DNA from 2 places in the Rhizobium rosettiformans genome. Region 2 is predicted to be linked to the other one. Evidence: riboswitches for the same ligand, from Rfam matches in the RefSeq annotation. Region 2 holds a riboswitch; the other holds the start of a gene.
The links. A riboswitch is a leader RNA that binds a small molecule or an ion and turns the genes downstream of it on or off. The one in region 2 is predicted to bind thiamine pyrophosphate.

Region 1: it holds a riboswitch for thiamine pyrophosphate, as region 2 does, so the genes downstream of both, thiD (bifunctional hydroxymethylpyrimidine kinase/phosphomethylpyrimidine kinase) here and thiC (phosphomethylpyrimidine synthase ThiC) in region 2, are expected to answer to the same signal.

Annotation. Positions count from the first base shown of each region.
Region 1 covers NZ_CP032405.1:1,769,282-1,772,679, reverse strand. Annotated here, with positions in the region: gene D4A92_RS08470 (pirin family protein) at 1-513, shown strand, start outside; gene D4A92_RS08465 (GFA family protein) at 582-977, shown strand; gene thiD (bifunctional hydroxymethylpyrimidine kinase/phosphomethylpyrimidine kinase) at 974-1,789, opposite strand; TPP riboswitch at 1,845-1,941, opposite strand; gene D4A92_RS08455 (HAD-IA family hydrolase) at 2,068-2,742, shown strand; gene D4A92_RS08450 (peptide chain release factor 3) at 2,789-3,398, opposite strand, start outside.
Region 2 covers NZ_CP032405.1:1,196,896-1,200,293, forward strand. Annotated here, with positions in the region: gene ffh (signal recognition particle protein) at 1-495, opposite strand, end outside; gene D4A92_RS05745 (MBL fold metallo-hydrolase) at 804-1,889, shown strand; TPP riboswitch at 1,947-2,077, shown strand; gene thiC (phosphomethylpyrimidine synthase ThiC) at 2,169-3,398, shown strand, end outside.

The DNA.
Region 1 (3,398 bases), 570 kb from region 2:
CGCTACCAGGATATCAAATCGGCAGACATTCCCGTTGTGATCGACGATGACGGCACCGCCGTGCGTGTCATCTGTGGCGACTTCTGGGGCAAGAATGGCCCCGTCGACGGCATCGCCGCCGACCCGGTCTATCTTGACATCTCCGTGCCGCCCGGCAAGCGCAAGACCTTCCCGGTCGATACCTATCGCTCGGCCTTTGCCTATATCTTTGCCGGCTCCGGCTCGTTCCGGGATGCGTCCAAGCCCTTCGGCGTCAAGGTCGAGAAGGAATATATGGGCGAAGAGCTCAATATCCGCGACCTCTCCGGCAACCGGACGCTTGTCGTCTTCGACACCGGCGACGAGATCACCGTTCAGGCGGGAGAGCAGGGCATCCGCTTCCTGCTGGTGACCGGCAAGCCGATCAAGGAGCCGGTCGCCTGGCACGGACCGATCGTGATGAACACGCGCGAAGAGCTGATGCAGGCAATGAAGGAATTGCAGAACGGAACCTTTATCAAGGCCGATCATTAACCCCACGCAGTCAAGTTCACTTCAACCCGGCGTCTCCAGCGCCGGGTTTTCTTTTACCGGAGAAGGACATGCGCGTAACCGGGGCATGCCAATGCGGCGAAATCCGCTACAAAGCCGAGGTCGATCCACAGGCCGTCGGCGTATGCCATTGCACGGATTGCCAGCAGCTGACGGGCTCAGCTTACAGGGTCACAGTCGCGGCTCTTCCCGGTCAATTTCAGCTTCTGGCCGGCGAGGCCAAGCGTTACCGGAAAATGGGCGACAGCGGCCGGCCGAGCGATCAGTTCTTCTGCGGCAACTGCGGTTCGCCGATGTGGCGCGAAAGCGCCGACGGCGAGATCGGCTTGCGGCTCGGCTGCGTCGACCAGCGCCGAGCACTCGCTCCGACACACCAGTCGTTCGGCAGGTCCGCCCTGCCCTTTGTCTTCGCCGTTCAGGGACTTCCGGAGGACGGGGACAACTAATCCTGCCAGAGTGAATGGAAATGATGCACCGGCCCGTGTCCTGAGCCCACCGACAGCTGGCCAGAACTCCGGACGGCCTCCGCGAGCCAGGCTTTGGCAACACGCACGGCCTCCTGCGGCTCAAGCCCTTTCGCCAGCTCGGCAGCAAGCGCACTCGACAGCGAGCAGCCGGTGCCATGCGTATTGCGCGTTGCGATCCGATCCGCCTCGAACCAGGTCACCTGGCCATCCGCAACCAGGACATCTGGGCTTTCGGGACCGGCCAGATGGCCACCCTTGAGCAGCACAGCCCGGGGTCCGAGTGCTGTCAGCCTGACGGCCTGGGATTCCATGATCCGCCGGTCGAAAGCCTCGGGATCGCCGAGCAGGGCTGCCGCCTCCGGCAGGTTCGGCGTCAGAAGCGTGGCGAGCGGCAGAAGGTCCGACGTCAAGGCTTCGACCGCATCCGGATCGAGCAGAGAGGCGCCACCCTTGGCGATCATGACGGGATCGAGAACGACGGGAATGCCGCGATAGGGTTTCAGCGCTTCGGCGACGGCCGATGCGATGCCGGCATTGGCAATCATGCCGATCTTAACTGCATCCACGCGCACATCGGCAAAGACCATGCGAATCTGCTCGGCGACAAATCCAGGATCGAGCGGCACGACGGCCGAGACGCCCTTTGTGTTCTGCGCCGTCAGCGCCGTGATAACAGCCATTCCGTAGCAACCGCGGGCCGAGAAGGCCTTGAGATCGGCCTGGATGCCTGCTCCACCGGAAGGGTCGGAGCCGGCGATGGTCAGCACGTTGCGGATGGTGGATGATCTCATGTCTGCGTCTCCCAAGGCGACGAAGACGCAACGGGCACAGCGCGGATCTATCTGGCGCGACACCCGAGCGACTCCCTCCGCCAGCATGATCTGGTTCAGGTTCAAAGGGTGCTTCTCAGCCCGGCTTGCGCCAGACGCCCCTGTCTCTCAGGCGTCAGACTATGCGACAGCGCCGTTCCTGTCACCTGTGCCTGCCCGTCATTCCCATTCAGAGTTTGCAGCCGACGGCCAGAGCCGCTAGGGAGGCCGGGATATCCAACCGACCCGAGGAGATTGCCTTGCATCACGCCCCCGACCGGCTTTTCGACCGCTCCTATGATGGCTTTCTCTTCGACATGGACGGAACGCTGCTCAATTCCATCGCGGCTGCCGAGCGCGTCTGGAGCCGCTGGGCATTGAAGCACGGTCTGAATCTCGAAACCTTCCTGCCCACCATGCACGGCAAGCGCGGGATCGACACCATCAGCGCGCTGAACCTGCCCGGCATCGATGTGGTGAGGGAAGCGCTCGAGGTCGAGCGGGGCGAGATCGAGGATCTTGAGGGCATCGTGCCGATCCCCGGCGCCATCGACTTTCTGAAAAGCTTACCTGCCGAACGCTGGGCGATTGTGACCTCGGCACCCTCCGCCCTCGCCCGCGCCCGCATCGGGGCCGCCGGCCTGCCGCAGCCGCTCAAGATCGTCACGGCGGAGGACGTGAAGATCGGCAAGCCGGATCCCGCCGGCTACCGGCTCGGTGCAGAGCGGCTCGGGTTCGATCCGTCCCGCTGCCTGGTGTTTGAGGATGTGCTGGCCGGCGTCAGAGCCGGAGAAGCGGCGGGCGCCGATGTCGCGGTGATCACGGCGACCCATGCCCATCCGCTGGAGACCAGCCATCCGACAATTGCGAGCTATGAGACGCTTAGGGTGGAGTTCGACGCTTCCCTGGGACTGCGGATCAAGGCAGCAGAATGAACCTACGCTGCGGTGACGGCGTAACCGTCACCGCTCTCGACCAAACTCACGCCGCCTTGGCGACGTGATATTCCTTGATGGCGACCATCTTGATCGCGGGGTAACGCTCGGACTCGTAGCGCAGCGAGAACTGGTCCTGCGCCATGAAGACCGGGTCGCCGTCGAGATCTCGGCAGATGTCGCCGCGGCGCTGGGTCATGAACTTTTCCAGATCGTCCTTGTTCTCGGCCGAGATCCAGCGGCAGACGGAGAAGCGCGACATTTCGAAGGACACCGGCAGACCGTATTCGCCCTGCAGTCGCTCCTTCAGGACGTCGAGCTGCAGCGCACCGACGACGCCGACGATGGCCGGCGAGCCGTCTTCCGGCGAAAAGAGCTGCACGACGCCCTCTTCGGCCATCTGCTGCAAAGCTTCCTTCAGCTTCTTCGCCTTCATTGCATCTTCCAGCCGCACGCGGCGCAGGATCTCCGGCGAGAAGTTCGGCACGCCCTGGAAGACGAGGTTTTCGCCTTCGGTCAGCGTGTCGCCGATGCGCAGCGTCCCGTGGTTCGGGATGCCGACGACGTCACCGGCATAGGCCGTATCTGCTAGCTGGCGCTGCGAGGCGAAGAAGAACTGCGGCGCCGTCAGGCCCATCTGCTTGCCGGTGCGGGCC
Region 2 (3,398 bases):
GCCGGCAATAACCGGCAGCGTATCGATGCCGGTCTGCACGCCGAGCTGGCGAAGCTGTTCCTGAGCGGCCGGACGACGCGTGTCGAGCGAGGCCATCAGGACCTTCTTCTTGTCGCGATCCGTCAGGCGCTTGGCGATCTTGCCAGTGGTGGTGGTTTTACCCGAGCCCTGCAGACCGACCATCATGATGACGACGGGCGCTGCGGCATTGAGATCGATCGACACACCTTCCGTGCCGAGCATTTCGACCAGCTCGTCATGGACGATCTTGACGACCATCTGCCCGGGCTTGATCGATTTCAGGACCGAGGCGCCAACGGCCTTTTCGCGGACCTTTTCGGTGAAGGCGCGGACCACTTCGAGGGCCACGTCGGCCTCGAGAAGAGCACGACGGACCTCGCGCAGAGCAGCCGAGACATCCGCCTCGGACAGCGCGCCACGGCCGGTCAGTCCATTCAGAATGGATCCAAGACGGTCCTGGAGGTTCTCAAACATCGGCTCTTCCTTGCATGGTTTCGGACACCCGAAACCTCGGTCTTCTCCGCGCGGAAAACAAGACGCAAAGCCAAAAAGCACCCGAGGGCGCAACGCGCTGTCGGGTGTTGACCTCCGGGATCTCTTTATACCTTCACGGGTCCCGGTCGGCGGCTCGGAGTGCTCGTCTCTTCGCAGATTGCGGCGGATAAACAGGAAAACGGCCGGGAAGTCAAGCGAAGTCCGGAGGAACAAGGACTTCACGCGGAGTTGACGATCTGCGGCACGCCCATTGTCGTACAACCGACGAAACCACATATGGGTATGCCATGAACAGACGCAGCTTTCTCAAATGGTCGGGCTTCGGCCTTGTTGTCGCAACACTCGGAGGTCTCGGCTTGCGCGAGGCACATGCGGGCAACCGCTATTATTCCGGCCCCATGTCGGATCATTTCGATGGCAAGGTTTTCTTCAACCCGGGTGGCGAAGAGCCCCGTGGTCTCTCCGACCTGCTCCGCTGGCAGTTCGAAGGCGGCAAGATGGAATGGCCGAAACCGGTCACGGCCGCCGACGTCGTCACCACGAAGCCGGAACCCCGCATCGAAGGAAGCCGGCTTGTCGTCACCATGGTCGGCCATGCAACGCTGCTCATCCAGACGGCCGGCTTGAACATCCTGACCGACCCGGTCTGGTCGGAACGCGCGAGCCCCGTGCCCTTTGCCGGGCCGAAACGCAACAATCCGCCCGGCGTCGCCTTCGATGACCTGCCGAAGATCGACATCGTGATCGTAACCCACAATCACTACGACCATCTCGACGTCGCGACGCTCAACAAGCTGGTGCGTGCGCACAATCCGCAAATCATCACACCGCTCGGCAATGACACGATCATTCGCGCGGCAAATCCATTTTCTCGAACCACTGTCATGGACTGGGGCGATCGGCTCGATCTCGGAGGTGGATTCGTCTTCCACTGCGAGCCCTGCCATCACTGGTCCGCACGCGGCATGGGTGACCGGCGCATGGCACTCTGGGCCGCCTTTGTCATCGAGACCCCGGCCGGCAAGATCTACCATATCGGCGACACCGGCTATGCCGAGGGCAAGCATTATCGCGAAGTCAGGGAAAAGCATGGCGACATCAGGCTCGCGATCATGCCGATCGGTGCCTATGAGCCGCGCTGGTTCATGAAGGCGCAGCACCAGAACCCGGAGGAGGCGATTTCAGGCTTTCGTTCGAGCGGCGCGGCTTTCGGCATCGGCCACCATTTCGGCACCTTCCAGCTGACCAATGAAGGCATCGACGATCCGCCGAAGGCGCTCGCGACAGCGATGTCTGCTGCCGGGATCGGCAGCGGGCGCTTCAAGGGCCTGCGCCCCGGCCAGCAGTTCGAGGTGCCGCGCGCCGGCGCCTGAGGCCCGAAGGCTCCCCAAAGGCTCGTTGACAGCAGCCGAGCTTTTGGCCAGACTTGAAGCATTCACCAGGGGTGTCCCGACAAGGGGCTGAGATTTCGCTACGCCAAACCGCAAGGGACGAGCAGCGCGATGACCCGTTGAACCTGATCCAGTTCATACTGGCGTAGGGACGGTGCGAGCGCTGCAGAACGACGATTCGAAAACCCGAATCCCGTGGCGTCTTTCCATCATTCCGGCTGACATGACTGGGTCTCCAACCTGAACACTTGGAGCTCCATGATGAACATTGCCCCTAACTTCCCAAAGCCCGACGTCACCACCGGGCCGCTTCCCGCCTCGACCAAGATCTTCTTAGCAGGAGACATGCATCCGGACATTCGCGTACCCCTGCGCCAGATCGCGCTGCACCCGACTTCGGGCGAACCACCGGTTAATGTCTACGATTCCTCAGGTCCCTACACAGATCCGCTGGCAACCATCGCAATCGATCAAGGCCTTGCCCGCCGCCGTCTGGATTGGGTCAGGCAGCGCGGCGATGTGGAGGCCTATGACGGCCGCGATGTAAAGCCAGAGGACAACGGCTTCGTCTCCGCAGAGAAACTCACGCCGGCGTTTCCCGTGAAACATCAGCCGCTTCGCGCAACGGGCGGCAAGGCCGTCACACAGCTCGCCTATGCCCGCGCCGGCATCATCACGCCGGAAATGGAATATGTGGCGATCCGCGAAAACCTTGCCCGCAAGGCCATGAAAGAAGCGCTCATCCGCGACGGCGAAAGCTTCGGCGCCGCGATCCCCGATCACGTGACGCCGGAATTCGTCCGCCAAGAGATCGCTCTGGGCCGGGCAATCATTCCCGCCAACATCAACCATCCCGAACTGGAGCCTATGATCATCGGCCGGAATTTCCTGGTGAAGATCAACGCCAATATCGGCAACTCGGCCGTCACCTCCTCCATGGCTGAGGAAGTCGAGAAGATGGTCTGGGCGATCCGCTGGGGCGCCGACACGGTCATGGATCTCTCGACCGGCCGCAACATTCACAACATCCGCGACTGGATCCTGCGCAATTCACCCGTGCCGATCGGCACCGTGCCGCTCTACCAGGCGCTGGAAAAGGTCGGCGGCATTGCCGAGGATCTGACCTGGGAGGTCTATCGCGACACGCTGATCGAACAGGCCGAGCAGGGCGTCGACTACTTCACCATCCATGCCGGCGTGCGACTGCATTACATCCCGCTGACCGTCAACCGCGTCACCGGCATCGTTTCGCGCGGTGGTTCGATCATGGCCAAGTGGTGTCTGCATCATCACAAAGAGAGCTTCCTCTACGAGCATTTCGAGGAAATCTGCGACATCTGCCGCGCCTACGATGTCTCCTTCTCGTTGGGCGATGGCTTGCGCCCCGGCTCGATTGCCGATGCCAATGATGCCGCCCAGTTTGCCGAGCTGGAGACGCTGGGTGAGCTGACCAAGATTGCCTGGGAGAAAGATTGCCAGGTGATGATCGAG